DNA from 4 places in the Streptomyces sp. NPDC026417 genome. Region 1 is predicted to be linked to each of the others. Evidence: riboswitches for the same ligand, from Rfam matches in the RefSeq annotation. Region 1 holds a riboswitch; each other region holds the start of a gene.
What was found. A riboswitch is a leader RNA that binds a small molecule or an ion and turns the genes downstream of it on or off. The one in region 1 is predicted to bind cobalamin.
Positions count from the first base shown of each region.

Region 2: another riboswitch for cobalamin. It lies ahead of ACZ4NT_RS23335 (cobalamin biosynthesis protein); the one in region 1 lies ahead of ACZ4NT_RS09875 (ribonucleoside-diphosphate reductase subunit alpha).
Region 3: another riboswitch for cobalamin. It lies ahead of nicT (Nickel transporter NicT); the one in region 1 lies ahead of ACZ4NT_RS09875 (ribonucleoside-diphosphate reductase subunit alpha).
Region 4: another riboswitch for cobalamin. It lies ahead of ACZ4NT_RS32960 (CbtB domain-containing protein); the one in region 1 lies ahead of ACZ4NT_RS09875 (ribonucleoside-diphosphate reductase subunit alpha).

Region 1 is NZ_JBVHPY010000005.1:67,891-74,748, reverse strand. It holds gene ACZ4NT_RS09900 (extracellular solute-binding protein) at 1-525, opposite strand, end outside; gene ACZ4NT_RS09895 (GntR family transcriptional regulator) at 955-1,719, shown strand; gene ACZ4NT_RS09890 (DUF3311 domain-containing protein) at 1,929-2,192, shown strand; gene mctP (monocarboxylate uptake permease MctP) at 2,189-3,799, shown strand; gene ACZ4NT_RS09880 (GNAT family N-acetyltransferase) at 3,875-4,387, shown strand; cobalamin riboswitch at 4,441-4,599, shown strand; gene ACZ4NT_RS09875 (ribonucleoside-diphosphate reductase subunit alpha) at 4,728-6,858, shown strand, end outside.
Region 2 is NZ_JBVHPY010000015.1:65,541-72,398, forward strand. It holds gene ACZ4NT_RS23315 (class II aldolase/adducin family protein) at 1-135, opposite strand, end outside; gene ACZ4NT_RS23320 (lysozyme) at 339-1,079, shown strand; gene ACZ4NT_RS23325 (inorganic phosphate transporter) at 1,248-2,501, shown strand; gene ACZ4NT_RS23330 (hypothetical protein) at 2,514-2,735, shown strand; cobalamin riboswitch at 2,873-3,014, shown strand; gene ACZ4NT_RS23335 (cobalamin biosynthesis protein) at 3,122-4,078, shown strand; gene ACZ4NT_RS23340 (cobyric acid synthase) at 4,075-5,583, shown strand; gene cobN (cobaltochelatase subunit CobN) at 5,580-6,858, shown strand, end outside.
Region 3 is NZ_JBVHPY010000013.1:87,509-94,366, forward strand. It holds gene ACZ4NT_RS21240 (ATP-binding protein) at 1-91, opposite strand, end outside; gene ACZ4NT_RS21245 (cell division protein SepF) at 664-1,053, opposite strand; gene ACZ4NT_RS21250 (metalloregulator ArsR/SmtB family transcription factor) at 1,188-1,547, opposite strand; cobalamin riboswitch at 1,629-1,867, shown strand; gene nicT (Nickel transporter NicT) at 1,896-2,987, shown strand; gene ACZ4NT_RS21260 (TetR family transcriptional regulator) at 3,089-3,811, shown strand; gene ACZ4NT_RS21265 (Zn-ribbon domain-containing OB-fold protein) at 3,916-4,365, shown strand; gene ACZ4NT_RS21270 (cryptochrome/photolyase family protein) at 4,455-5,966, opposite strand; gene ACZ4NT_RS21275 (hypothetical protein) at 6,258-6,401, opposite strand; gene ACZ4NT_RS21280 (SDR family NAD(P)-dependent oxidoreductase) at 6,630-6,858, opposite strand, start outside.
Region 4 is NZ_JBVHPY010000028.1:27,053-33,910, forward strand. It holds gene ACZ4NT_RS32945 (acyl-CoA dehydrogenase family protein) at 1-157, opposite strand, end outside; gene ACZ4NT_RS32950 (TetR/AcrR family transcriptional regulator C-terminal domain-containing protein) at 481-1,020, shown strand; gene ACZ4NT_RS32955 (CbtA family protein) at 1,107-1,886, opposite strand; gene ACZ4NT_RS32960 (CbtB domain-containing protein) at 1,912-2,133, opposite strand; cobalamin riboswitch at 2,171-2,331, opposite strand; gene ACZ4NT_RS32965 (histidine phosphatase family protein) at 2,457-3,038, shown strand; gene ACZ4NT_RS32970 (four-helix bundle copper-binding protein) at 3,113-3,478, opposite strand; gene ACZ4NT_RS32975 (DUF6479 family protein) at 3,658-4,026, shown strand; gene ACZ4NT_RS32980 (GNAT family N-acetyltransferase) at 4,454-4,957, shown strand; gene ACZ4NT_RS32985 (bifunctional o-acetylhomoserine/o-acetylserine sulfhydrylase) at 5,253-6,614, shown strand; gene metX (homoserine O-acetyltransferase MetX) at 6,620-6,858, shown strand, end outside.

The DNA of each region.
Region 1 (6,858 bases):
CTTGTACGTCTTCGGCGTGGACTTGACGCCGGAGGCGGCGGCGATGTCCTTGCGCCAGTTGCCGACGCGGCCACCGGCGTAGTACGGCACGCCGTAGGTCTTGCCGTCGTACGTGACGGAGGCCTTGAGGCCGTCCAGCCACTGGTCCGCGTTGTCGAACTTCGACGCGTCGACGGGAGCGAAGGCGCCCTTGACCATGTAGCCGAGCATCTCGGTGTTGCCCATCTCGACCACGTCGGGGGCCTTGTCGGTGGCGAGCACCGCGTCGAGCTTGGCGTTCTTGTCCGGCCAGCCGTAGTACTCGTGGTTGATCTTGACGCCGGGGTGCTTCTTCTTCACCGCCGCGTCGGCGGCCTTGACCAGCTCGGGCCAGTTGTTCTGCGCGTCCACCGTCAGCCAGACGGTGAGTTCCTTGGCCTCCGCGCCGCCCTTGCCGCCCCCGGAGTCCTTGTCACTGTCCCCGCACGCCGCGATGGAAACCATCATGCCCGCGATACCGATCGCGGCTATCAGCTTGCGCTTCACGCCACCCTCCTCAGGGATGCCATAAACCCCCCTGCCCACCGCGGTGACCTGTGACGAGTACTGCCCGTGGGGCCGGGACCTGGACCAATGGTGTAGACCAGTACCGGGAGCTTGGCCTAGACCTAGAGGGGTGTCAAGGGTGAGGAAGACCCTTCAGGTGAGCGTTACGGGACCGACATATGCAGGGACCTTTCATTGCGCAAGTGACAGAACGGACAGGGGTGTTCCGGCGGCACGAACAGGGCACGTCGCGGGGCATGAGAGGCACCCGTCCGGCGCGATGGACTAGACCAACGGGAACCCCGACGGTATATAGAGGGGATCACGGAGCGTGCGGAGGCCACTCGCGCGCGAAGCCGTGCCACGATGTGAGCCGTGGCCGATCGGACAGGTCGGTCGCTTCGGCATCCGGAGCCGGGAAGGCAGAGCATGAGCACCGACGTCAGCAGTGCGGAGAACGAGGGTGGGGCACCCATCCGTACCGCGCGCGTGCCCAAGTACTACCGCCTGAAGAAGCACCTGCTCGACATGACGGAGACGCAGTCGCCCGGCACGCCGGTGCCTCCCGAGCGCACCCTCGCCGCCGAGTTCGACACCTCCCGCACCACCGTGCGACAGGCGCTCCAGGAGCTGGTCGTCGAAGGGCGCCTCGAACGCATCCAGGGCAAGGGCACCTTCGTGGCGAAACCGAAGGTCTCCCAGGCGCTCCAACTCACCTCGTACACCGAGGACATGCGCGCCCAGGGCCTCGAACCCACCTCGCAGCTGCTGGACATCGGCTACATCACCGCGGACGAGACGCTCGCGCAGCTGCTCGACATCTCGGCCGGCGGGCGCGTGCTGCGGATCGAGCGGCTGCGGCTGGCGAGCGGCGAGCCGATGGCGATCGAGACGACCCACCTCTCCGCCAAGCGATTCCCCGCCCTGCGCAGGTCGCTGGTCAAGTACACGTCTCTCTACACCGCGCTCGCCGAGGTGTACGACGTCCATCTCGCCGAGGCCGAGGAGACCATCGAGACCTCGCTGGCCACGCCCCGCGAGGCCGGGCTGCTCGGCACCGACGTCGGTCTGCCGATGCTGATGCTCTCCCGCCACTCGCTGGACAAGACCGGCCAGCCGGTGGAGTGGGTGCGCTCGGTGTACCGGGGTGACCGGTACAAGTTCGTGGCCCGCCTCAAGCGCCCGGTGGACTAGGGCCGGCCCGGCGTCCCCCGGGCGCGAGCCCCCGTGGTCCCGCACGGACGCCGGGGCCGGTCCGTCCCGGCCCCCTCTGTGTGCATTCGCCGCAGTGAAAACCCGCTGGTGGGGACCGATATGCGGACGGGGGGTTCCGCATGCTCGACGCCGTCGCCTAGATTGCCTGCGCGTTACACAGGTGATCAGCGAGGGGACGGAGCCGCCGAATGTCCGATGTGCCCGAAGTGAAGCCACCGGTGGTGACACCGGTCCGCGTGGTGATCGCCCTCTGCCTCGTCGCACCCTTCGTGGCGATGCTGTGGGTCGGCTCCTACGCGAAGACGGACCCGACCTTCATCGGGATCCCCTTCTTCTACTGGTACCAGATGCTCTGGGTGGTCGTCTCCACGCTGCTCACGATGACCGCGTACCAGCTCTGGCGGCGTGACCAGCGCGCCCGTACGACGCAGGACGGGGGTGCGTCGAAGTGAAGGACGGCGTGAACGGAGTCGCCCTGGGCGTCTTCATCTTCTTCTTCCTGGCCGTCACGGTCATGGGGTTCCTGGCCGCGCGCTGGCGCAAGGCCGACAACGAGCACAGCCTCGACGAATGGGGCCTGGGCGGCCGGTCGTTCGGCACCTGGGTGACCTGGTTCCTGCTCGGCGGCGACCTCTACACGGCGTACACCTTCGTGGCCGTACCCGCGGCGATCTACGCGGCGGGCGCGGCCGGCTTCTTCGCCGTGCCGTACACCATCCTCGTCTACCCGCTGATCTTCACGTTCCTGCCGCGGCTGTGGTCGGTCTCGCACAAGCACGGCTATGTGACGACCTCGGACTTCGTGCGCGGACGCTTCGGCTCCAAGGGCCTGTCCCTGGCGGTGGCCGTGACCGGCATCCTCGCCACGATGCCGTACATCGCGCTCCAGCTCGTGGGCATCCAGGCGGTGCTGGACGTGATGGGCGTCGGCGGCGGCGAGAACACCAACTGGTTCGTGAAGGACCTGCCGCTGCTGATCGCCTTCGGCGTGCTGGCCGCCTACACGTACTCCTCGGGTCTGCGGGCGCCCGCCCTGATCGCGTTCGTGAAGGACACCCTGATCTACATCGTGATCGCGGTGGCCATCATCTACATCCCGATCAAGCTCGGCGGGTTCGACGAGATCTTCAAGGCGGCCGGCGACAAGTACACCGCCGCCGGAGCGGGCGGGGTCGTGCCCGCCGAGGCCGGACAGTGGACGTACGCCACGCTCGCGCTCGGTTCGGCGCTCGCGCTGTTCATGTACCCGCACTCGATCACGGCGACGCTGTCCAGCCGCAGCCGCGAGGTGATCCGGCGCAACACCACGATCCTGCCGCTGTACTCCCTGATGCTGGGCCTGCTCGCCCTGCTCGGGTTCATGGCGATCGCGGCCGGGGTGAAGGTGCAGAACGGGCAGCTGGCGATCCCGCAGCTGTTCGAGACGATGTTCCCCGACTGGTTCGCGGGCGTGGCCTTCGCGGCCATCGGCATCGGCGCGCTGGTGCCGGCGGCGATCATGTCGATCGCCGCGGCGAACCTGTTCACCCGCAACATCTACAAGGACTTCATCAAGCCGGACGCGACCCCCAAGGAGGAGACGCGTGTCTCCAAACTGGTCTCGCTGCTGGTGAAGGTGGGGGCGCTGGCCTTCGTCCTCACCATGGACAAGACCGTCGCCATCAACTTCCAGCTGCTGGGCGGCATCTGGATCCTGCAGACGTTCCCGGCGCTGGTCGGCGGTCTGTTCACCCGCTGGTTCCACCGCTGGGCGCTGCTCGCGGGCTGGGCGGTCGGCATGGTGTACGGCACCCTCGCCGCGTACGGGGTCGCCTCCCCGACCCAGGCGCACTTCGGCGGCAGCTCGAAGGAGATCCCCGGCATCGGGGAGATCGGCTACATCGGTCTGACGGCCTTCGTGCTGAACGTCGTCGTGACGGTCGTGCTCACCTTCGTGCTGCGGGCCGTCAAGGCCCCCGACGGCGTGGACGAGACCTCGCCGCAGGACTACACGGCGGACGCCGGTGACCCGGGTGTCCAGGTGGAACTGCCGCCGGCCACGGCGGGTGCCACCCCCTGACCGAGTCGCGTACGACGGAGGGCCGCCGGGAAATCCGGCGGCCCTTCGTCGTGCCCGTCCGGCAGACTCGCCCGCATGGACATCCTCATCAGGAAGGCCCGGCCCGAGGAGTACGAGACGCTCGGGGAGATCACCGCGCAGGCCTATCTCGGCGACGGCCTGCTCGACTTCGGGGCGAGCGACGGCTATCTGGTGCACCTGCGGGACGTCGCGCGGCGCGCCGCCGCGGCCGAGGTCCTGGTCGCCGCGGACCGGGACGGCCGGGTGCTCGGCGGCGTGACCCACGTGCCGTCGGCCGACAGCGCCCTCGCCGAACTCGCGCGCCCCGGCGAGGCCGAGATCCGGATGCTCGCCGTCGCCCGCGAGGCGCGCGGACGAGGGGCGGGCGAGGCCCTGGTGCGCGCCTGCGTCGACCGGGCGCGGGCCACCGAGGGGTGCGTCGGCGTCGTGCTCTCCACCCAGCGCACCATGCACGCCGCGCACCGCATCTACGAACGGCTCGGCTTCACCCGGGCCCCCGCACGCGACTGGAACCCGGTCCCGGAACTCGACGACATCCTGCTGCTGACTTACGAACTGACGCTCTGACAGCTGCTGTTCCGGGCACCGGCTGACACCCTCCGAAGCCGACACGACACAACATGTGGGGGTGCGTCGGCGGCCCGGCACAAGATGTATGCTCATGCTCGCTGTCGCCGCAGGGGAATCCGGTGCGAATCCGGAACTGTCCCGCAACGGTGTACCTGTGCGCGACCCCGCACACGGTCAGTCCGAGGACCTGCCGACAGTGCGCCCGGTCCGTCCGGTCCGGGTGCCCAGACGTCCGGGCCTCGTGGAGTGGGCCGGTGGACGCACGCGTGCCCGTGCGGGGTGACGTGTGCCCCGCTGCCCTCCCGAAGGCCCCGTGCCGAGCGAGGGAGAGCCCCACGTGACCATCGCGCCAGCCGATCCGGCAGCAGCGACACCGTCCGCCACTCAGGCGGAGCCGGACGGTCCCGGTGCCGCGTTGCTGCGGACCCTGACCGACCTCACCGCGGACCTCCCCGACGCCGACCCCGGCCGGGTAGCCGCCGCCGCGCTGCGGGGCCGGTCCGCGCACGCGGACGAGGCGGAGCTGCGCGAGCTGGCCACGGAGGCCGCGGCCGGGCTCATCTCCGAGGACCCCGCCTACTCACGGCTGGCCGCCCGGCTGCTGACGCTCGCCATCGCCGCCGAGGCCGCCTCCCAGGGCGTCACGTCCTTCTCGGGATCGGTCGCCGTCGGGCACCGGGAGGGGCTGATCGCGGACCGCACCGCCGAGTTCGTCCGCCTGCACGCACCGCGCCTCGACGCGCTCGTCGACGTCGCGGGCGACGACCGCTTCGGCTACTTCGGCCTGCGCACGCTGCACAGCCGCTACCTGCTGCGGCACCCGATCACCCGGCGCGTGATCGAGACCCCCCAGCACTTCATGCTGCGCGTCGCCTCCGGTCTCGCCGAGGACGACACCTCCCGCGCCGTCGACGAAGTGGCCGCGCTCTACGGGCTGATGAGCCGGCTCGACTACCTGCCCTCCTCCCCCACGCTCTTCAACTCCGGCACCCGCCACCCGCAGATGTCGTCCTGCTACCTCCTCGACTCCCCGCTGGACGAGCTGGACTCGATCTACGACCGCTACCACCAGGTGGCCCGCCTCTCCAAGCACGCCGGCGGCATCGGCCTCTCCTACTCCCGCATCCGCTCCCGCGGTTCGCTGATCCGGGGCACGAACGGGCACTCCAACGGCATCGTCCCGTTCCTCAAGACGCTGGACGCCTCCGTCGCCGCCGTGAACCAGGGCGGCCGGCGCAAGGGCGCCGCGGCGGTCTACCTGGAGACCTGGCACTCCGACATCGAGGAGTTCCTGGAGCTGCGCGACAACACCGGTGAGGACGCCCGCCGTACGCACAACCTGAACCTCGCGCACTGGATCCCGGACGAGTTCATGCGGCGGGTCGACGCGGGCGGTACGTGGTCGCTGTTCTCGCCGGCGGACGTGCCCGAGCTGGTCGACCTGTGGGGCGAGGAGTTCGACGCCGCGTACCGCAGGGCCGAGGAGGCCGGCCTCGCGAGGAAGACGATCCCGGCGCGCGACCTGTACGGCCGGATGATGCGCACCTTGGCGCAGACCGGCAACGGCTGGATGACCTTCAAGGACGCCGCCAACCGCACCGCCAACCAGACGGCGGAGCCGGGCCACACCGTGCACTCGTCGAACCTGTGCACGGAGATCCTGGAGGTCACGGACGACGGGGAGACCGCCGTCTGCAACCTCGGCTCGGTGAACCTCGGCGCGTTCGTGGCCGACGGGGGCATCGACTGGGAACGGCTGGACGAGACCGTCCGCACGGCCGTGACCTTCCTCGACCGGGTCGTGGACATCAACTTCTACCCGACCGAGCAGGCGGGCCGCTCCAACGCCCGCTGGCGCCCGGTCGGCCTGGGCGCGATGGGCCTGCAGGACGTCTTCTTCAAGCTGCGGCTGCCCTTCGACTCCCCGGAGGCCGAGCAGCTCTCCACCCGGATCGCCGAGCGCATCATGCTGGCCGCCTACGAGGCCTCCGCGGACCTCGCCGAGCGCAACGGCCCGCTCCCCGCCTGGCAGAAGACCCGCACGGCCCGCGGTGTCCTGCACCCCGACCACTACGACACCGAGCCGGCCTGGCCGGAGCGCTGGGCGGCCCTGCGCGAGCGCATCGCGGCCGTCGGCATGCGCAATTCCCTGCTCCTCGCCATCGCCCCGACCGCGACCATCGCCTCCATCGCGGGCGTCTACGAGTGCATCGAGCCGCAGGTCTCCAACCTGTTCAAGCGCGAGACGCTGTCGGGCGAGTTCCTCCAGGTCAATTCCTACCTGGTGGACGAGCTGAAGCGGCTCGGCGTGTGGGACGCGCAGACCCGGGAGGCGCTGCGCGAGTCGGGCGGCTCGGTGCAGGGCTTCACCTGGGTGCCGCAGGACGTCCGCGACCTGTACCGCACCGCGTGGGAGCTGCCGCAGCGCGGCCTCATCGACATGGCCGCGGCCCGGACGCCGTACCTGG
Region 2 (6,858 bases), on a different contig from region 1:
GCCGACCACCAGGCCGTCGGCCACGGTGCGTCGGGCCGTCGCCACGAGCTCGCTCCAGGCCTCCCCCAGTTCCGCGCCCGTCCCCTCGTCGCGTCCCGACCGGTCGTCCGCTGTGTCCCACCGCTGCTCAGCCATGGCGTGATCCTGCCAGGCGGGGCGCTCTCGGCGGCGCAACGGGCGGCGGCGGTCCGGGGCCCGACGCGGCCCGCGTCGGAAGCAGGCGGGCGGGCCTGCGCGCATCACGCACTGTCGCGAACCGGACACGAGTGGTCAAAGCGGCGGTGAAATTGCAGTAGCCTCTCGGAGATTTGTCGTGTGCGCAGCCGCTCGGGAGAAGCATGGCCCGTGTTCGCCCGCCGCACGGTCGCCGCGCACGCGCCGTCGCGGTGTCCGTGGCGGCGCTCGCCGTCGCCGCGGCCCTGGCCGCCGGGGCGCCGGTCTCGGCCGCGGCCCGGCCACGGGGGCACGACGTCTCCTCGCACCAGAAGAACGTCGACTGGCCGGCCGCGCGGACCGAGGGCGCCAGGTTCGTCTACGTGAAGGCGACGGAGTCGACCACGTACCGGAACCCGTACTTCGGCAGCCAGTACAACGGCTCGCGGGCCGCGGGACTGCTCCGCGGCGCCTACCACTTCGCGCTGCCGGACAGGTCCTCCGGAGCGCAGCAGGCGGCGTTCTTCGTGCGCAGCGGCGGCGCCTGGCGCGCGGACGGCCGGACGCTGCCGCCCGCGCTCGACATCGAGTACAACCCGTACGGGCAGCGGTGCTACGGCCTGAGCCCGTCCGGGATGGTGACGTGGCTCAGGGCGTTCAGCGACACGGTTCGGCGGGAGACCGGGCGCCGACCGGTGATCTACACGACCACCCACTGGTGGAACCACTGCACCGGGTCCAGCGCGGCCTTCGCCGCCGATCACCCGCTGTGGATCGCGCGCTACGACGCGGCGGACCCGGGCCCGCTGCCGGCCGGCTGGCGCCACTGGATGTTCTGGCAGTACGACAACGGCGGCGGGCTGCCGGGTGACCAGAATCTCTTCAACGGCTCCCCGGGCGGTCTGCGGGCGTTCGCGAGGGGCTAGCGAAGCCCGGGATTCCGCCTCCGTTCCGGCCTCGCGCACGCCACTTCCACACAAGCGGAAGGGCGGCACGCCGATCGGGTCACCGCTCCGCCCGCCCCAGTTCATCTTCCGTTCACCCTGGTTGCCTACCTTCCACTTGCCACTGACGTCCAACAGAAGCCTGGGTAAATGGAACACATCACGCTTCTCCTCGGGATCGTGATCGTTACCGCTCTCGTGTTCGATTTCACGAACGGTTTCCACGACACTGCCAACGCGATGGCGACGACCATCTCGACCGGCGCTCTGAAGCCCAAGACGGCGGTGGCGATGTCCGCCGCGCTGAACCTCGTCGGCGCCTTCCTCTCGGTGGAGGTCGCCAAGACGATCTCCGGCGGCATCATCAACGAAGAGGGCATCCGCACCGAGGTCATATTCGCGGCGCTCGTCGGCGCCATCCTGTGGAATCTGCTGACCTGGCTCCTGGGTCTGCCCTCCAGCTCCTCCCACGCACTCTTCGGCGGCCTCATCGGCGCCGCGGTCATGTCGGCCGGCTGGTCGTCGGTGAACGGCTCGACCGTCGTCACCAAGGTCCTCATCCCCGCGGTCGCCGCGCCGATCGTGGCCGGTCTCGCCGCGATGCTGGCGACCCGCCTGACGTACAAGATCGGCAACCGCGCCGACGAGAAGGCGACGGCCAAGGGCTACCGCGCCGGCCAGATCGCCTCGGCTGGCCTGGTCTCGCTCGCCCACGGCACGAACGACGCGCAGAAGACGATGGGCATCATCACCCTCGCCCTGGTCACCGGCGGCGTGCTCGCGCCGGGTTCCAACCCTCCCACCTGGGTCATCGTGTCGGCCGGCATGGCCATCGCGCTCGGCACCTACCTGGGCGGCTGGCGCATCATCCGCACCATGGGCAAGGGCCTCACCGACCTCGCGCCGCCGCAGGGCTTCGCCGCCCAGACCAGCGCCGCCACGGTCATCCTGGCCTCCTCGCACCTGGGCTTCTCGCTCTCCACCACCCAGTCCTGCTCCGGCGCGGTCATGGGCTCGGGCCTCGGCCGCAAGGGCGGAGTCGTCCGCTGGTCGACCGCGACCCGGATGTTCGTCGCCTGGGGCCTGACCCTGCCGGCCGCCGGCCTCGTCGGCGCCGGCGCCGAGTTCCTCACCCAGCAGGGCACCTGGGGCATCGTCGCGACGGGCGTGCTGCTCGTCGCCGGCGCGGGTGTCATCTGGACGCTCTCCCGCCGCCAGCCGGTCACCATGGACAACGTGAACGAGGCCGACGCCGAGCCCGCGGGCGTCGTGACCACCGCGATCGCCGCGGTCACCCCGCCGCCGGCCGGTCCGGTCGCCACGGCCGACCTCGCTCTGGCGGCCACCATCCCGGCCCCGGACCCCGGCCCCTCCACCGAGCCCACCCGCCCGGCCACGGTCTAAGGAACGAACAGCATGCACATCGACTGGGCAGCCCTCGGCTCCGTCTTCGGAGTCAGCCTCGTGGTCACCGTGGCCCTCGTCGGCCTCTTCACCCTGGGCATCGTCGGCCTCTCCAAGCGCGAGTCGGCAACGGCGCAGGGCGGTTCCGCCGCCCTGGCGGTCACCGGCGCGTACGCCTGCTTCGCCGCCTGCGCAGCGGCGGTGGCGTACGGGATCTACCTGATCGTCGCCTGACGGTCGGACAGAACCGGCAAACACCGAACAACACGGCATCACTTCACGTGGGGTGCGGGACGGATCACCGTCCCGCACCCCACGCGTGTGTGGGCCTTCGCACACTCTCCCTCCGCAGGTCAACAGCAAGTTGACGGCTGTTCTGAGGCCGTGGTGGACTGCCGGAGCCAAGTACGGCGGCAAGGAGAGGAAGCCGGTGCGAATCCGGCGCGGTCCCGCCACTGTGACCGGGGAAGGAAGTCCCCGGGAGCCAGGAACTCTCACCGCCGGTCTCTTCGAACCAGGGCGCGGACACCCTGAGTGAGGACATATCGCCATGCGCGGCTGCCCGTTGCGGGTCCTGTTGGGTACGAGGGTTCTACTTCACTCCACGGCGGGCTGACCCCGTGCGTGCCGATCGCGTCTTCGCGTACGGCGCCGCCGCCGGCCTCCTCGGCGACCTGCTCCTCGGCGACCCCCGCCGCGGGCACCCGGTCGCCGCGTTCGGCCGGGCCGCGGGCGCCGTGGAACGCGTGCTGTGGCGGGACCACCGCGGGTGGGGCGCGCTGCACACCGCCGTCTGCGCGGGCGGTGCCGCCGGACTCGCCGCGCTGGCGAGCCGCCGCGTGCGCTCCTCCCCCACCGCCTCCGTCGCCCTGACCGCCGCGGCCACCTGGGCCGTCGTCGGGGGCACCTCCCTGGGCCGGGAGGCCCGGGCCGTCGGCGGTGCGCTGGCGGCCGGGGACGTCGACGTCGCCCGCGAGCGGCTGCCCCACCTGTGCGGGCGGGACCCGCAGGCGCTGGACGCCGACGGGATCGCCCGGGCCGTGGTCGAGTCCGTCGCCGAGAACACCTCCGACGCCGTCGTGGGCGCCCTCGTCTGGGGCGCCGTCGGCGGCGTGCCCGGCCTCGTCGCGTTCCGGGCCGTGAACACGCTGGACGCCATGGTCGGGCACAAGTCCGCCCGCCACCGCCGCTACGGGTGGGCCTCGGCCCGGCTCGACGACGTCGCGGGCTGGCCGGGGGCCCGGCTGACCGCCGCGCTCGCGGCCGTCGCCGGGGGTGACCCGCGCGGTGCGGTACGGGCCTGGCGCGCCGACGCCGGCCGGCACCCGAGCCCCAACGCCGGTCCCGTGGAGGCCTCGTTCGCGGGGGCTCTGGGGGTCCGGCTGGGCGGCACGCTCTCGTACGGCGGCAGGGTCGAGCACCGGCCCGTGCTGAACGGCGCGGGGCGCGCCGTCCGGGTCCACGACATCGAACGGGCCGTACGGCTGTCGCGACGCGTGAGCGGGCTCGCGCTGGGCGTCTGCGTCGCCGGGCGGCTGCTCATCGGGAAGGCCGGGACAAGGGGGGCCGGGGCATGAGTGGCGGACTGCTGATCGCGGGCACCACCTCCGACGCGGGCAAGAGCGTCGTGACCGCCGGGATCTGCCGGTGGCTGGTGCGCCAGGGTGTGAAGGTCGCGCCGTTCAAGGCGCAGAACATGTCCCTCAATTCGTTCGTCACGCGCGAGGGAGCCGAGATCGGGCGGGCGCAGGCCATGCAGGCGCAGGCGGCCCGCGTCGAGCCGACCGCGCTCATGAACCCGGTGCTGCTCAAGCCCGGCAGCGACCGCAGCAGTCAGGTCGTGCTCATGGGGAAGCCGGTGGGCGAGATGAGTGCGCGCGGCTACCACGGGGGCCGTCAGGAGTCGCTGCTCGGGACCGTGCTGGAGTGCCTGGCCGCATTGCGGGGCACGTATGACGCGGTGATCTGTGAGGGGGCCGGCAGTCCTGCCGAGATCAATCTGCGGCGCACCGACATCGTGAACATGGGCATCGCCAGGAACGCCCGGCTCCCGGTGCTGGTCGTCGGCGACATCGACCGCGGGGGCGTGTTCGCCTCCTTCTTCGGAACGGTGGCCCTGCTGTCGCCCGAGGACCAGGAACTCGTCGCCGGCTTCCTGGTGAACAAGTTCCGCGGCGACGTCTCCCTGCTGGAGCCGGGGCTCGACATGCTGCACGGCCTCACCGGCCGGCCCTCGTACGGCGTCCTGCCCTTCCGGCACGGCCTCGGCATCGACGAGGAGGACGGGCTGCGGGTCTCCCTGCGCGGGACCGTCAGGGAGTCCGCGGTGGCGCCGCCGGTCGGCGAGGACGTCCTGCGGGTGGCCGTGTGCGCCGTCCCGCTGATGTCCAACTTCACGGACGTCGACGCCCTCGCCGCCGAACCGGGGGTCGTCGTGCGGTTCGTGGACCGGGCCGAGGAGCTCGCCGACGCGGACCTGGTCGTCGTACCGGGCACCCGGGGCACGGTGAAGGCCCTGGAGTGGCTGCGGGAGCGGGGGCTGGCGGACGCGATCGCCCGGCGGGCCGCCGAGGGCCGGCCCGTGCTGGGGATCTGCGGCGGTTTCCAGGTGCTCGGGGAGCACATCGAGGACGACGTCGAGTCGCGGGCCGGTCATGTCGACGGGCTCGGACTGCTGCCCGTACGCGTGCGGTTCGCGCGCGAGAAGACCCTGACGCGGCCCGTCGGCGAAGCGCTCGGCGAACCCGTCGAGGGCTACGAGATCCACCACGGCGTCGCCGAGGTCACCGGCGGCGACCCCTTCCTGGACGGCTGCCGGGTCGGCTCCGTCTGGGGCACGCACTGGCACGGCTCCCTGGAGTCGGACGGGTTCCGGCGGGCCTTCCTGCGGGAGGTGGCGGCCGCCGCGGGCCGCCGCTTCGTGCCGGCCGACGACACGTCGTTCGCCACGCTGCGCGAGGAGCAGCTGGACCTGCTCGGCGATCTGATCGAAGAACACGCGGACACGGACGCGCTGTGGCGGCTCATCGAGTCGGGCGCTCCGACAGGACTGCCTTTCATCCCACCGGGAGCACCCGCATGAGCACAGTGTTGTTGTTGTCGACCGCCGACACGGATCTGCTGGCGGCGCGCGCCTCCGGTGCTTCGTACCGGATCGGCAATCCGAACCGGGTCGACGTCGCCGAGGAGCTGCCCGTGCTCGTCGCGGGCGCGGACATCGCCGTCGTACGCCTGCTGGGCGGCAAGCGGGCCTGGGAGGAGGGGCTCGCCGCGCTGCGGGCGTCGGGCATCCCGACCGTGCTGCTCGGCGGGGAGAGCGTGCCCGACGCGGAGTTGATGGCCGAGTCGTCCGTGCCGGCCGGTGTCGTCGCGGAGGCGCTGCGCTATCTCGTCGAGGGCGGCCCGGAGAACCTGACCGAACTCACCCGGTTCCTCTCCGACACCGTGCTGCTCACGGGTGAGGGGTTCGAGGAGCCGCGGAAGACGGCCGAGTACGGCGTGCACGGCGAGCGGGAGCTCACCGACGGCCGCCCCACGGTGGGTGTGCTCTTCTACCGGGCGCACGAGCTGTCCGGGAACACGGCCTTCGTCGACACCCTCTGCGACGCGATCGAGGCGCGTGGCGCCAACGCCCTTCCGGTGTTCTGCGGTTCGCTGCGCGGTGCGGACCCGGGGCTGTACGAGATCCTCGGGAAGGCCGACGCGCTGGTCGCGACCGTGCTGGCGGCGGGCGGCGCGCACGCCTCCGAGGCCTCGGCGGGCGGTGACGAGGAGGCCTGGGACATCGGGGCGCTCGCCGACCTCGACATCCCGGTGCTCCAGGGGCTCTGCCTCACCTCCTCGCACGCCGCCTGGGACGCGTCGGACGCCGCCCTGTCCCCCATGGACGCGGCGATGCAGGTCGCGATCCCGGAGTTCGACGGGCGGCTCATCACCGTGCCGTTCTCGTTCAAGGAACAGGGCCCGGACGACGTGCCGGTGTACGTCGCCGACCCCGAGCGGGCCGCGCGGGTGGCCGGGATCGCCGTACGGCACGCGCTGCTGAAGCACAAGCCGAACGCGGAGAAGAAGCTCGCGCTGGTCTTCACCGCCTACCCGACCAAGCACTCCCGGGTCGGCAACGCGGTCGGTCTCGACACCCCCGCCTCCGCCGTCCGCGTCCTCGACGCGCTGCGGGACGCCGGTTACGCGCTGACCGAATACCCGGACAACGGCGACGAGTTGATCCACCGGCTCATCGAGGCCGGCGGTCACGACGTCGAGTGGCTGACCGAGGAGCAGCTGGCGGCCGCGCCCGCCCGAGTGCCGCTCGCCGACTACCGGGCGTGGTTCGACACGCTCGACCCCGCCCTGCGGG
Region 3 (6,858 bases), on a different contig from region 1:
TGCCGCTGGGGCCGGTGAAAAGGGTGAACGGACCCAGGGCGAAGGCGGCACCGCGGTGTCCGGCGAAGGCGGAGAGCCTCAGGTGGGTGATGCCCGGCCGATCCGGCCGATCCGATCGATCCGGCCGATCCGGCCCGGACTGCGGCTCGCCGGGTGCGACACGAGGCGTCTCGGCGGCACGCGGCCCGCCAGGAGACACCACCGCGGCCTCCGACCCGACGGACGAAGTCCAGGCGTCAGCCGCCCCGGCGGCAGCCCCTGCGCCACCCGCCCCGACGGACGAGGTCCCCACGCCCTCCCACCCGGCGGAAGAAGTCCCAGCGTCACCTGGAGGGGCCGGACTCGGTTCGGTGGCACGCGACGCGGCCGGGCGGTCCTCGACGGCGCCCGCCGCCGCACGCGGTGCGGGGACCCGCTCCTGGGGACCCGGCACGGGAAGCCGGTCCTGTGGGCTCCGTACGGGGTCGAGGGGCCCGCCCGGGCGTACCCCGGCGTCCGGGCGGGGTCCGGCGGGCGGCAGGGGCGGTAACGGTGGCGCGGTCATATCCGGACGGTAGGACTCCGCAGGCAGGCGAACCGTTCCACCCGCGTGACCTTCCTTCGTTCGGGGGATCACGCCCGTTGATCACGCCGCTCCGATCTCGCCGTCTCCCGGCGCCCGGCTCACAGCCCGGGAACCCCGGCCCCCTCCATCAGCCCCCGCACCTCGGTACCCGGTGGCGTCAGCAGGAAGACGTTCCGGTCGACCCGGTGCATCCCGCTCGCCAGACCGAAGACCACGCCCGTACTGAAGTCCAGTACCCGCTTGGCGACATCGGTCTCCGCGCCGGTCAGGTCGAGCAGCACGGGGATGCCCGCCATCAGCGTCTCGGCGACCTCGCGGGCGTCCGCGAACACGTTGACCCGCAGGACCACGAAGCGGCGCCGCGCCTCGGTCGGGGCCTCGGGTATCGACCGGTGGCCGACGGCTGAGGGCCAGGCGTCCCGGCCGCGCAACGGAACGACCTGGGCGAGCCCTTCCCACTGTTCATCGGTGACGTCGTGGCTGTTCACTGGCCATCCCCGCCCTGGCTCGCCATGGTTGTCTGCACCAGGCAATTCTTACGCATGGTCACCCGTTCGGCCGAACAGCGACACGGTCCGCGACAGCCCTCGTTGCCGCTCCGCGCCCGGACACACCTCCGGAATCAGGCCGTTCCCGCGGTGCAGTGCTCCAGCAGGGCGGCGGCCGGACCGTCGACCAGCCGGTAGCGCACGACACGACCCTGCCGCTCACCGGCGACCACGCCGGCGGTCCGCAGGAGCCTCAACGCCTGTGACACGGCAGGGTCGTTCATGCCGGTGGCCACGGCGAGATCGGAGACGGCGAGGGGGCCGGCCCGGTGCAGTGCCAGCAGCAGGGCGAGCCGACCGGGGTCGGCGAGCAGCGCAAAGCGGTCGGCCCAGGCGCGTACGGCCGCGGGCTCGCCGATGGCGGCGACGGCGTCGCAGACCCGGTGGCCGTCGATGGTGCGCCGGTCGGCGCGGTCGGCGGGGACGAGATGCATGGCGGCATTGTTCCAGTCGACGCCGTGTGATCTTCGATACCTGCGCAACTGTGCAGGCTTGCAGCCGTTCACGGGCGGCACCTAAGGTTGGCGGGCCGTGGTGTTCGGGAAGACCGGTGACAGCCTTTCAGGGGCTCAGTCCGGAGCGGCCCTCGCCACTGTGACCGGGGAGTTCTCGTCCCGTGCCGCCCCAGGGCGGCGCCACTGGCCGGACGGCCGGGAAGGCAGGGGCGGGCGCGTCGACCCTCCACCACGCTCGGCTTCGGCTCGCGCGGGAGGTACCCGCAAGCCAGGAGACCGGCCACGGCATCTCACGAAGTGATCCACGAGGTGCTGGAGCGTGACCGCATGACCCTGCCCACCGGGCCCACCGCCTTCCAGTGGCGGCGCGAGGACACCGTAAGGACCGCCGGACTGCTGGCGGTGATCGCCGCGCTTCACGTGGTCGCGTTCGGGGTGCTGTTCCTGCTCGTGGTGCCGGCTCACTACGAGGTGGGCTCCAAGGCGTTCGGCATCGGGCTGGGCGTCACCGCGTACACCCTGGGCATGCGGCATGCCTTCGACGCCGATCACATAGCGGCCATCGACAACACGACCCGCAAGCTGATGGCCGACGGCAAGAGGCCGGTGTCGGTGGGGTTCTGGTTCGCCCTGGGCCACTCCAGCGTGGTGGTCGTCCTGGCCGCGCTGATCGCCGGCGGCACCCAGCTGGCCGGGCGCATCATGAACGAGGGCTCTCGTACCCACCAGGTGCTCGGTGTCATGGGGACGACGGTCTCGGGCGTGTTCCTCTACCTCATCGCGGCGCTCAACCTCGTGGCACTGACGGGCATTCTGCGCGTCTTCCGGGCGATGCGGGCGGGGACGTACGACGAGAGGGCGCTCGAAGAGCACCTGGATTCCCGGGGGTTCATGAACCGGATCCTCGGCCGCTTCACCAAATCCGTCAGCAGGCCCGGCCAGATGTTCCCGCTGGGCTTCCTCTTCGGTCTCGGCTTCGACACCGCGACCGAGGTCACGCTCATGGTGATGGCGGGCAGCGGTGCGGCGGCGGGGCTGCCCTGGTACGCGATCCTGTGCCTGCCGCTTCTGTTCGCGGCGGGGATGAGCCTGTTCGACACGCTCGACGGCACCTTCATGAACTTCGCCTACCAGTGGGCCTTTTCGAATCCCGTGCGCAAGGTGTTCTACAACCTCACCATCACCGGTCTGTCGATCGCGGTGGCGTTCCTGATCGGCACCATCGAGCTGGTCGGCGTCCTGCACGACAAGCTCGCCCTGCGGGACGGGGTCACGGGCTGGATCGCCGGTCTGGACCTCGGCAACGTGGGATTCGTGATCGTCGGCCTCTTCGTGGTCGTCTGGGCCGCGGCCCTGGCCTACTGGCGGCTGGCCAGGGTCGAGCAGCGGTGGGCGGCCCGCCCCGCGGACGGCGGCTGACGTCACCAGCTGGGGACTCTCCGGCTCCGAGGTATGACACTCAGTCCCCTGATGGTCAGGCACTGAGTGTCATACACGCACGCCGATGCTAGTTTTCCGGCATGAGCGAGACATCCCGCCGAGGCTCGTCGGCCGGGGCGGGCGCCCCCAAACCGCCGATGCGAGACGCCCTGGTCGCGGCCGCGTTCCAGCTGTTCCTGGAGCGCGGGTACGAGCAGACCACGGTCGACGACATCGTGAAGCTGGCCGGGGTGGGGCGCCGTTCGTTCTTCCGGTACTTCCCGTCGAAGGAGGACGTGGTCTTCCCGGACCACGAGCGCTGCCTGGCCGAGATGACCGAGTTCCTGGAGTCCGGTTCCGGCCCGGACGACCCGGTCGAGCGGGTCTGCGAGGCGGCCCGGCTGGTGTTGCGGATGTACGCCGAGAACCCGACGTTCTCCGTGCAGCGCTACCGGCTGACGAAGCAGGTGCCCGGACTGCGGGCGTACGAGCTGTCCGTGGTCTGGCGCTACGAGCGCGCCCTCGCCGACCACCTGCGGGTCGGCCTCGCGGGCCGGCACGACGGCACCCTGCACGCCGACGTGATCGCCGCCGCCGTGGTCGCGGCCCACAACAACGCGCTGCGCTCCTGGCTCCGCGCCGACGGCAAGGGGGACGCCGACGAGCGGGTGGACCGGGCCCTGCGCTACGTGCGCCGCACCTTCGGCTCGGACGGCTCGCCCGGCGGTGCGCAGGACGAGGAGGACGTGGTGATCGTCGTCTCCCGGCGCGGCGTCCCCATGTGGCGGGTGATCCGGGAGATCGAGTCCGCCTGGGCCGATTGAGGGTACGGAGTGCCTTTACGACTGGCACTCAGTGCCATACCCTGTGGCTCGTGCACGGCGATCCGAGCACATCAGATTCCGGCCGAGTGCAGGGAGATGACATCGTGTTCCACCCGGGAATCGGGATCGCGGCGGACGTGCTGGACGCCGACACGCCCGAGAACAACGCCACCGCGCCCGCCGAGACCGGCGCCCCCGCACGGGCCGGTACGCGGGGCGAGGAGCCGCTCGCCTTCCAGCGCTGCCGCTGGTGCGGGACCACCATGTTCCACCGGCTGCTCTGTCCGGTCTGCGCGTCGAGCGACCTGCGCACCGAGCGCAGCCAGGGCATGGGCATCGTGCGCCGCACGACGGTGGTGCGCCGCAACACCCCCGGCGCGCGCAACGTCTCCCTCATCGAGATGGCGGAGGGCTTCACGGTCCGCGGCCGGGTGAAGGGTCCGTTCATCGCGATCCACCCGGGCGGCCGGGTCCGCCTCACCGTCGCCGAGGACCCGGTCCGCGGCGAGCCGGTCTTCGAACTGTGCGACGACCCGTACGGGTTGCGCCACTGACCACGTCGCGACCCGGTCCCCGAGCCCGCGCGGACGTCCCTGGTACCCGCGGCCTCCCGCACCGCTGAGCCGGCCGTCCCGCCGACCGCTCAGTCCCGGCGATCCCGCTCCTGCTCCAGCAGTTCGTCGAGGTCGCGGAGGCGGTCCAGTCCGCGTACCGCCTGCGTCATCCGCGCGTTGTGCTCGAAGCGGTCCCGGTGGCGGTGCAGGAGGTTCCAGTAGCCGGCGGTGAAGGGGCAGGCGTCCTCACCGACCCGCACGGACGGCTTGTACCGGCAGGGGCCGCAGAAGTCGCTCATGCGGTCGATGTACGCCCCGCCGGACGTGTAGGGCTTGGTGGTCATGCGGCCCCCGTCCGCGTACTGGGACATGCCCACCACGTTCGGGACCATCACCCAGTCGTAGCCGTCGACGAAGCTGCGGTGGAACCAGTCGGTGACGGCCCGGGGTTCCCACGCCCGTTGCAGGGCGAAGCTGCCCAGGATCATCAGCCGCGGGATGTGATGCGTCCAGCCGGTCGTCCTGACCTGCTCCAGGACGTGCGACAGGCAGTTGGCCCCGGTGGCGTCCTGCGCGAGGTCCGTGAACCAGTCCGGCAGCCGCTCGTGATGACCCAGGGCGTTGCTCCCGCGGTAGTCGGTGCCGAAGTACCAGTACACCTGCCAGACGAACTCTCGCCAGCCGGCGACCTGCCGGACGAACCCCTCGGCGCTGTTGAGCGGCACCTCGCCCGACCGCCAGCGGGCCTCCGCCTGTGCGACGACCTCGGCGGGGTCCAGCAGCCCCAGGTTCAGCGACGAGGAGAGCAGGCTGTGGCTCATCGTCGGATCCCCGGCAAGGATCGCGTCCTCGTGGGCGCCGAAGGTGGCGAGGCGGTGCTCGGTGAAGCGCCGCAGGGCGGCGAGGGCCTCGCGGCGCGTGGCGGGGAATCTGCGGGGGCCGTCCTCACCGACGAACTCGACGTCCCCCTCGCGGGACCAGCGGTCGAGGTCGGACCGCACCTCGGCGTCGATGTCGCTCTCGCGGGGCCGGTAGGGCGGCGGGACGCCCAGGTCGGTACGGCCGCGCGGCGGGGGCTGCCGGTTGTCGTGGTCCAGGTTCCAGCGGCCGCCGGCCGGCCGGTCGCCCTCCATCAGCAGGTCGTGCGCCTGGCGGACCCACCGGTAGAAGTCCTCCTGCCGGAGGTGCTTCGTCCCGCGGGCGTCCGCCCACTCCCGGAAGGCGTCGTGCGTCACCAGGAAGCCGCGCGCGGGCAGGACGCGCACGGAGGGCAGTCCGCGCACGAAGGCGTGGGCCGCGTGGGAGGTGGGGTGATGGACGGTCACCGGACCCTCCCCCAGCGCCTCGCGCAGACCTTCGCGATAGGTGTCCGTCCTGATGTACCGCACGCGGTCGCCGAGTTCGGCGGCGCGATGGCGCATCGCCGACAGGATCAGCTGGGCCTTGGCCCGATGGAAGCGGCGCCGCCGGAAGACGCTCTTCGACTCGATCATCAGCAGCGGCGCGTGCCGGTGCGGTCCACCCCGCGCCGGATCCACGAAGTGCGGTCCGAGCTGATCGCCGAACAGCCAGTGGGGGATGCCGGACTCTTCTTCGGTCATGCCGAGCGCTCCGTGGACGATCCGTTGCCGGGTCGGCGTACCGCGCGGGGCGGCGCACCGTCTCCCGAGATCAAAGCGCACGACGCCGCGAGCGGTACGCGACACACGCCGCACGCGTCGCGGACACGCGAACGGCGCCCGCCCCGCCGTGCGGCCGAACCGTCACGCCCGCACGCGGAGCGGACGGCCCGACACGAACCGAGCCGCCCCGTCGGACAGCCCGCGCCCTCAATGGAGCCCGCTGTGGCGCGACCTCGTCGGGGCAGTGCCCCAAGTGGCGCTCGCGAGCCCTCAGCGGACCCGGTTCCGGGAGGTGCCGGTGCCTCGTTCGCGACCGGCGCTGCGGGCGTGGCGCACCGGCAGACCGTCGAGAAGGACGACGCGCTCCTCGATCTCCACCAGTACGTCCGGCCCGGCGCATACGAGCGGGCGCACCGGCCCGCCCGGCAGACAGCAGACAGCAGACAGCAGACAGGGGTACGGGACGACAGGCTCACCGCTGCCGCACGCGCCGGGGAGCTCGACCCGGCCCGGCGCGCCGGGCTCGTGCGCTGTCCGGCTCCGGCCCCCTGCCCGGCGGTCCGGGACAAGGCTCGGGATCGCCGGGATGTGGCCCACCAGGGCGGACGCGCTGCCGGTTCACGGCCGGCCCGGCGGTGGTGGTCAGGGAGCGTCGGCGACCTCGCTGCCGCGTGGCGCGATGTGGAAGTCGAATGCCAGCGTCCCGGGGTCCAGGGCCGTGGCCCCGCCGTCGACGGTGAGAACGGCACCGTTCACGTACGACGCCGCCGGCGACAACAGCCAGGCGACGGCCTCCGCGATCTCACGCGGCTCACCCGGTCGCCCCACTGGCAGCGGCCTGGTCACCTCCGCGTAGGCGGTGCGGGCACCG
Region 4 (6,858 bases), on a different contig from region 1:
CGTCCCTGCCGAGCCTGCGGATGGTCTCGCGGTAGAAGCGCTTCTGCGCCGCCGGGTCGGTGTAGCGGGCGTAGGCGTGGTCCGGCACCAACTGGGCGAAGTAGCCGCGCAGTTCGGTGCGCAGCTGCTGCTGCTCGGGCGTGTATTCGAGATGCACGGCGCCTCCTGGCTCCCAGTGGATCGACTGGTCCCACCCGGACTTGACGGCGCACACAGTAGAACTCGTTCCAGAAATTGGGAATGCCGATGACGCGCCCCGGGGCGCCCGGCCACCGCGTGACCGGAACTCCCGCCGTCGTCCGGCACATGTTCCGGACGACGCGCTGGACGTAGCATGCGGGGAGACCCCGAAACCGGCTCGCCCGCCGGTTTTACCCAACGTGGACGAAACGGCCCCACCACCAACCTGGACCGACGCCCCTCATGAAGACCGACAAGCACGACGCGGGAGGCGGGCGGCAGACCCCTCCCCTCAGACCGGTGCTGAATCGTGCCTGCATCGCCGCGGCGGCGCTGGCACTGATCGACGTCAACGGACTGCGCGCCTTCTCGATGCGCAAGCTCGGAGCGGGTCTCGGCGTGGACCCGATGGCGGCGTACCGCTATTTCAAGGACCAGGAAGCGCTCTTCGACGGTGTCGCCGAACTCCTCCTCGGCGAGGTCGACTTCGAGTCGCTGCCCTGGGACGGCTCCTGGCGGGCGGTGGCCGGCCAGTACTGCCGGCGGCTGCGCAGCGCGCTGCTGGGCCACCCGCACGCCGTCGCCGTGTTCGCGACGCATCCGGTGCGCTCACGGGCGGCGACGGATGCCTGCGCACGCCTCACCGGTCATCTCGCCGCGGCGGGCTTCGGCACCGTCCAGGGCGGCCGGATCACCCACAGCCTGCGCGAGTTCACCGTCGGACACGCCCTGAGCGTCGCGGCGATGCCCCGGGGCGGGGAGGCGGCCGGCGACGATCCCTCGGAGCGGTTCGAGACGGGGCTCACCGCGATGCTGGACGGATTCGAGCGACTGCTCTGACGAGGAGCGCCGCCTCGCGCAACGGGCCGTCCGCAGACGGGAGGGCGGGTCCCGGTCGACCGGGACCCGCCCTGTTCTCCGCACGCTCAGGGAGCCACGGGAGCCGCCGGAACGGCCGCCGCCTTGTCCTCCGTGCCCTGCGCGGTGGCCTTCGCGGGCGCCAACAGGCGCTCGGCCAACACGCCGAAGACGAGCCCGAAGGTGGTCCACAACGCCAGCTGGATCGTCAGTGCCGCCAGACGGAACTGCCACAGCAGGGTGCCCGAGAAGTCCTTCGGCACCTCGTCGACCGCCGGGAGGAACGCGTAGGCGAGGCCCACGAGAAGGACGAAGAAGGCACCGGCGGCCAGCGTGGCGTTCCAGTTGCCCAGCCGCGGCGCGAGGCGCTTGCCGAGGATCACGGTCGCGACGGCCAGCAGCACGCTGAGCACCATCATCAGGAAGTAGAGCGTCGTGCGTGTGCCGATGGTGTCGGCGTCACCGACGGACGGCGGATTGGCCGGGTACTTGAGGAACGGCACGACGTACACCGCGAGCAGACCCGCCGTCGACAGCAGCAGCGCACTCGCGCGCGGCCCGAACCGGCCGATGCGTCCGAGGGCGAAGCAGTAGGCGAGGGCCGCGATGCCGCCGAAGGCGATGCCGTACACGAGCACACCGGTGGCCAGGCCTCCGGTGGACTGCATCGTGCGGGTCACCACCTCCACGCCGTGTTCGTGGTGGTGCGCGTGCGACTCCTCGTAGGCGATGGCGGCGTCCACCCGGGACTCACCGAGGAAGTACGCCACGACCAGGGCGAGCAGGCCGGCGGCGAGACCCGCCAGCATGCCGCGCACCAGGAGATTTCTGACTGTTGCTGAGTTCATCGACTCGTACGCTTCCTTGTCGCCGTCAGTGGCAGGGGAAGCCGAGCAGGTGGCGGGCGTCGTGCACCCATTCGTGAACGTTCTCGCCGGAGACGAGGGCGGTGGCGCCCTGTTCGGCACCGACGAAGTAGAGCAGGACCAGCATCAGGATGCCGAAGAAGACCGCCCAGGGAGCGATCGCGCCGATCGGCAGCTTCGCGGGAACGGCGGTGGGGGTGACGCTCGGCTGAGCGACGGACTGCGCCATGTGGCAGGACCTCCTGGGGAACTCGCGTCCCATCGTGGTGGTGCACAGGACGACGGCTGCGGGTCTGACTTGCCCGGCCTCCACCGCCCCTGGAGGGAGCGGCTGTTGCCGGGCTTACAGTGGCGCGACCGTGCCGGACTCTCACCGGGCTTCCGCCGTACCGTCGTCAATATCGTCGAGACCGTACCGCGAAGCGGAGGTCCGGCCAAGGGCGCACGGGAGGCGCCGCGTGCGCCCCACGTGCCGGGTTTACCGTCAACTCACTTCCCACATACGGGTTTTGAGGCCGGGTACGGACGCAATCGACTCATGAAAGCAGGTTCATGACCACGCGAGTGACCTTGATCTCAGCCGCGTCGAGCACCGCGCTGCGCGAGGCCCGTTTCGACGACGGCTGCTCCCTCGACGCCGGTGGGCTGCGGCTCGCGAGGGCCGCCGCGGGCACGCTCCCGGCGGTGCGCGAACCGTGGGTCTCCCCCAGCGTGCGCTGCCGGGAGACCGCCGCCGCGCTCGGGCTGGACGCCGTCGAGGTGACGGAACTGGCCGGTCTCGACGTGGGACGGTGGCGCGGCGCGACCTTGGACGAGGTGGGCGGGCGGGAGCCGGAGGCGGTCGTGCGGTGGCTGGCGGACCCGGAGTGCGCTCCGCACGGCGGGGAATCGGTCCGTGAGTTCTGCGACCGGGTCGCCCGCGGGCTGGCCACGGCCGGCCGCACCGGGGGGCGCGTGGTCGCCGTCGTGGAGCCGGAGGTCGTGCGGGCGGCGCTGGTGAGGGCTCTCGGAGCACCCGAGGCGGCGTTCTGGCGGGTCGACGTGCCGCCGCTGACCGCCACGGAACTCAGCGGCCGCTCGGACCGCTGGAACGTCCGGCCCGGGCGCCCGCTGCCCGGTGCTGATCCCGGCTGAGCAGGCGCGCCGCCGGTCCGCACCTCGCCGTCGCAGGCGGCGCCGGTGGCGACGGTCCCCGGACCGCGGGCGTGTCAGCGCAGGGTGGCCATGAAGTCCATGCACGCCTGGGCGCACTCGCGGCAGGCCTTCGCGCTGTCCTCCGCGCCGGGGTGGTCGTCGAAGACGTCGGCGGACTCCAGACAGACGTCCCGGCACCAGGCGAGCTGGACGCGCATGCCCGCTTCGTCCATGCCGTTCTGCTCGGAGAGCATCCGGCACGTCGCGTCGCACACCTCCGCGCACATGATGCCCTTGCGGCGTACGAGTTCCTGCTCTCTCGGCCCGTCCGGATCCGTGAGGCTCGCGCGCAGCGCGCACGTCCGCGCACACTCCGTACACGCCTGGGCGCACGTGAACCGGTCCTCAAGGAACCGGAAGAGCTCCTGCTCGGATGTCATTGAGGTCACACGGTCCGGGTTGCCGCGCCGGCCCCGGTCAAACCCGGCGCCCGCCGCCCGTGCGGAACCCGGTGTCCGCGGAAGCCGCGGGTGCGGAGTGCGGCGCTCCCGGAGGGCCCGGTTCGTGTGTGGCCCGAGGGGTACTCGCGCGCCAGGAACACTCAAGGGACGGATGCGCCATGAGCACACTTGGATACGACGTGGCGGCGAATCACGGTCTCGTGGCCGGCTTCGCACCGGTGGTGATCGGTCTGGTCGTCGTGGCTCTGCTGGGCGGCGCCATGTGGATGGGCAGCCGGGTGCGCCGCGAGGAGCCCCCGCGGCCGCGGGCCGACGAGCAGCCGAAGCTCCCCGAGGGCGGGCCGGTGTTCGAGGTGACCGAGAACCGCGAACCCGACGAGGTGCCTCGCAGCGACGAGCGCCTGACCCCGTACCAACTGGCGGCGCACGGCAACATCGCGTCCAAGCCGAGCCAGGACCGGACTCGGCAGCGGTGGAGTCACGGCTCCAGCGGCTCCTTCGGCGGCGGCGGCTCGGGCTCCCACTAGGAGCCGCCCCACCCGGCCGGCCCCGGCGGGCCTCCCGGCCCGTGACCGGGCCTGCCGCCGCCGCACGCGGCCCGCAGCAGACCCGCCGGCGTCGTCGCGACGGCCGGCTGCGGGCGTACCCGGGACGCCGCCGCGGCGCGCTCCGGGCGCGGTCACGCCGCCGTGCGCCGTCCGCACCGGGATCGTGGCGCGGGCGGGTGCGTTCGGCATGCGGGCGCGTGCCGCCGACGGGGGTCGGTGGCGGGCCCGCGGTCGGCCGAACCGGCAGGCAGGTCCACCCGCGCCCGTCACGAAGGCGCCTTCACGAACGCACTGTTTCCGTTCTGCGAACAACGGGCCGTCGGGGAGGACACGCGTCCTCGGCCGGGGTGACCATGCAGGGGCACGGGCGCACGCACCCCGCGCCCTCCTCCCCGCAAGGAAGCACATGAGCCTGCCGTCCGCGACCCTCCAGTGGAGATCCGTCAGCTGGGACGCCGCCGCGGCGGTCCGGCTGCGGGAGCTGATGTCCGCCGAACTGGCCCCCCGCTACGCCCCTGTCGAGCACCGTCGGGTCCGCGCCCCCCAGCCGTCGGCGGACGAGATCGTCGTCACCTGGGTCGCCTACGCGGACGGCGTCCCCGTGGCGACCGCCTCACTCCGCAGACTCCCGGACCGGCACGAGGTCAAGCGGCTTTTCGTCCACGGCGAGCACCGCCGCCGGGGCCTCGCCGGAGCGGCGCTGCGCGCGGTGGAGTCGACGGCCCTCGGGCTCGGCATCGAGCGGCTGTGGCTCCAGACGGGCGCGCTCCAGCCGGAGGCCCGGGCGCTCTACGTACGGGAGGGATGGGAGCGGGTCCGGCCCTACCCGCCGTACGACCGCAACCCGTTGAGCGTCTGCTTCAGCAAGGCGCTCGTCCCGGTCCCCGGCGCTCCGGCCGATGTCGTCTGAACACGCGGGGGCGTCCGCGACAACCACGTCCCGCCCCGCCGCCGGACGGGAGCCGGCCGGCCGGGGCCCCCTCCCCCGCCGCGCGACCGTGCTCGTGACCCGTCGCCATGTCGACCACATGCGTGCCACCACCACCGCCTGTACCGGCGCGAGCTGACCGTCCGCTCCGGCACCGGGACGGTCCCGGACTCCGTCCGCACCCGTGCCGCCCTTCATCTCGGCGGGCCCGGCACGCATCCGTGCCCGCCCCGCACCCGTACACGCCGCGCCCTTCCACGCCGCACAAGGGAGAACCATGAGCCAGCCGATCGACTCAGTCACCGCAGGTCACACCCCCGAGGAGGAGCCCGCGGGGCCCGACACCTCGGCCTGGTCCTTCGAAACGAAGCAGGTCCACGCCGGTGCCGTGCCCGACCCGGCGACCGGGGCGCGGGCGGTGCCGATCTACCAGACGAGCTCCTTCGTCTTCCGCGACACCCGGCACGCGGCGGACCTGTTCTCGCTCGCCGAGCCCGGCAACATCTACACCCGCATCCACAACCCCACGCAGGACGTCTTCGAACAGCGCGTCGCCGCGCTGGAGGGCGGGGTGGCCGCGGTCGCCCTCGCCTCCGGTCAGGCCGCGGAGACCCTGGCGATCCTGACGCTGGCGAGCGCCGGTGACCACATCGTCTCCAGCACGTCCCTCTACGGCGGGACCTACAACCTCTTCCGCCACACACTGCCCAAGTTCGGCATCGAGGTGTCGTTCGTCGACGACCCGGACGACGTCGAGGCCTGGCGGGCGGCGATCCGGCCCACCACCAAGGCGCTGTTCGCCGAGACGCTGGGCAACCCGCGCGGCAACGTCCTCGACGTGCGGGCGGTGGCGGACGTCGCCCACGAGGCCGGCCTCCCGCTGATCGTGGACAACACCGTGCCCACCCCCTTCCTGCTGCGGCCGATCGAGCACGGCGCCGACATCGTGGTCCACTCGGCGACCAAGTTCCTCGGCGGGCACGGCACCACGATCGCCGGCGTCGTCGTGGACGGCGGGACGTTCGACTTCGGTGCGCACCCCGACCGGTTCGCCGACTTCAGCGAGCCGGACCCGAGCTACCACGGGTTGCGCTACTGGCCCGCGCTCGGCCCGGGCGCCTTCGCGGTCAAACTGCGGGTGCAGTTGCTGCGCGACATCGGCCCCGCCCTGTCGCCGCACTCCGCGTTCCTGCTCCTGCAGGGCGTCGAGACGCTGTCCCTGCGCATCGAACGGCACTCGGCCAACGCCCAGGCCCTCGCCGAGTGGCTGGAGCAGCGCGACGAGGTCGCCGCCGTCCACTATCCGGGGCTCGCGTCCAACCGGTGGTACGAGGCCGGGCAGCGGTACCTGCCGCGCGGTGCGGGCGCCGTACTGGCCTTCGAACTGCGGGACGGTGTCGAGGCCGGCAAGCGGTTCGTGGACGCCGTCGAACTGTTCAGTCATCTCGCCAACATCGGTGACGTCCGCAGCCTCATCATCCATCCGGCGTCGACGACCCACAGCCAGCTCGACGAGGCCGGGCTGGCGGCGACCGGGACCTCGCCCGGCCTGGTGCGCCTGTCGGTCGGCATCGAGAACCTCGCGGACCTCAAGGCGGATCTGGAGGCCGGCTTCCGCGCGGCGAAGGGCGCGTCCTGAACGGCCTGCCGACGACCTCCGGGGTCTCCCTTCCGCCGGCCTCGGGGGCCTGGCGGGAGGGGGACCCCGCCGGGCGGCGCCGGTGGCACGTCCGGGAGAAGCCGCTGCCCCTGGAGGCCGGCGGCGAACTGCCGGGTGTGCGCCTGGCGTTCGAGACCTGGGGGCGGCTCGCACCGGACGGGGGAAACGCCGTCCTGGTGCTGCACGCGCTCACCGGCGACAGTCACGTGGCCGGACCCGCGGG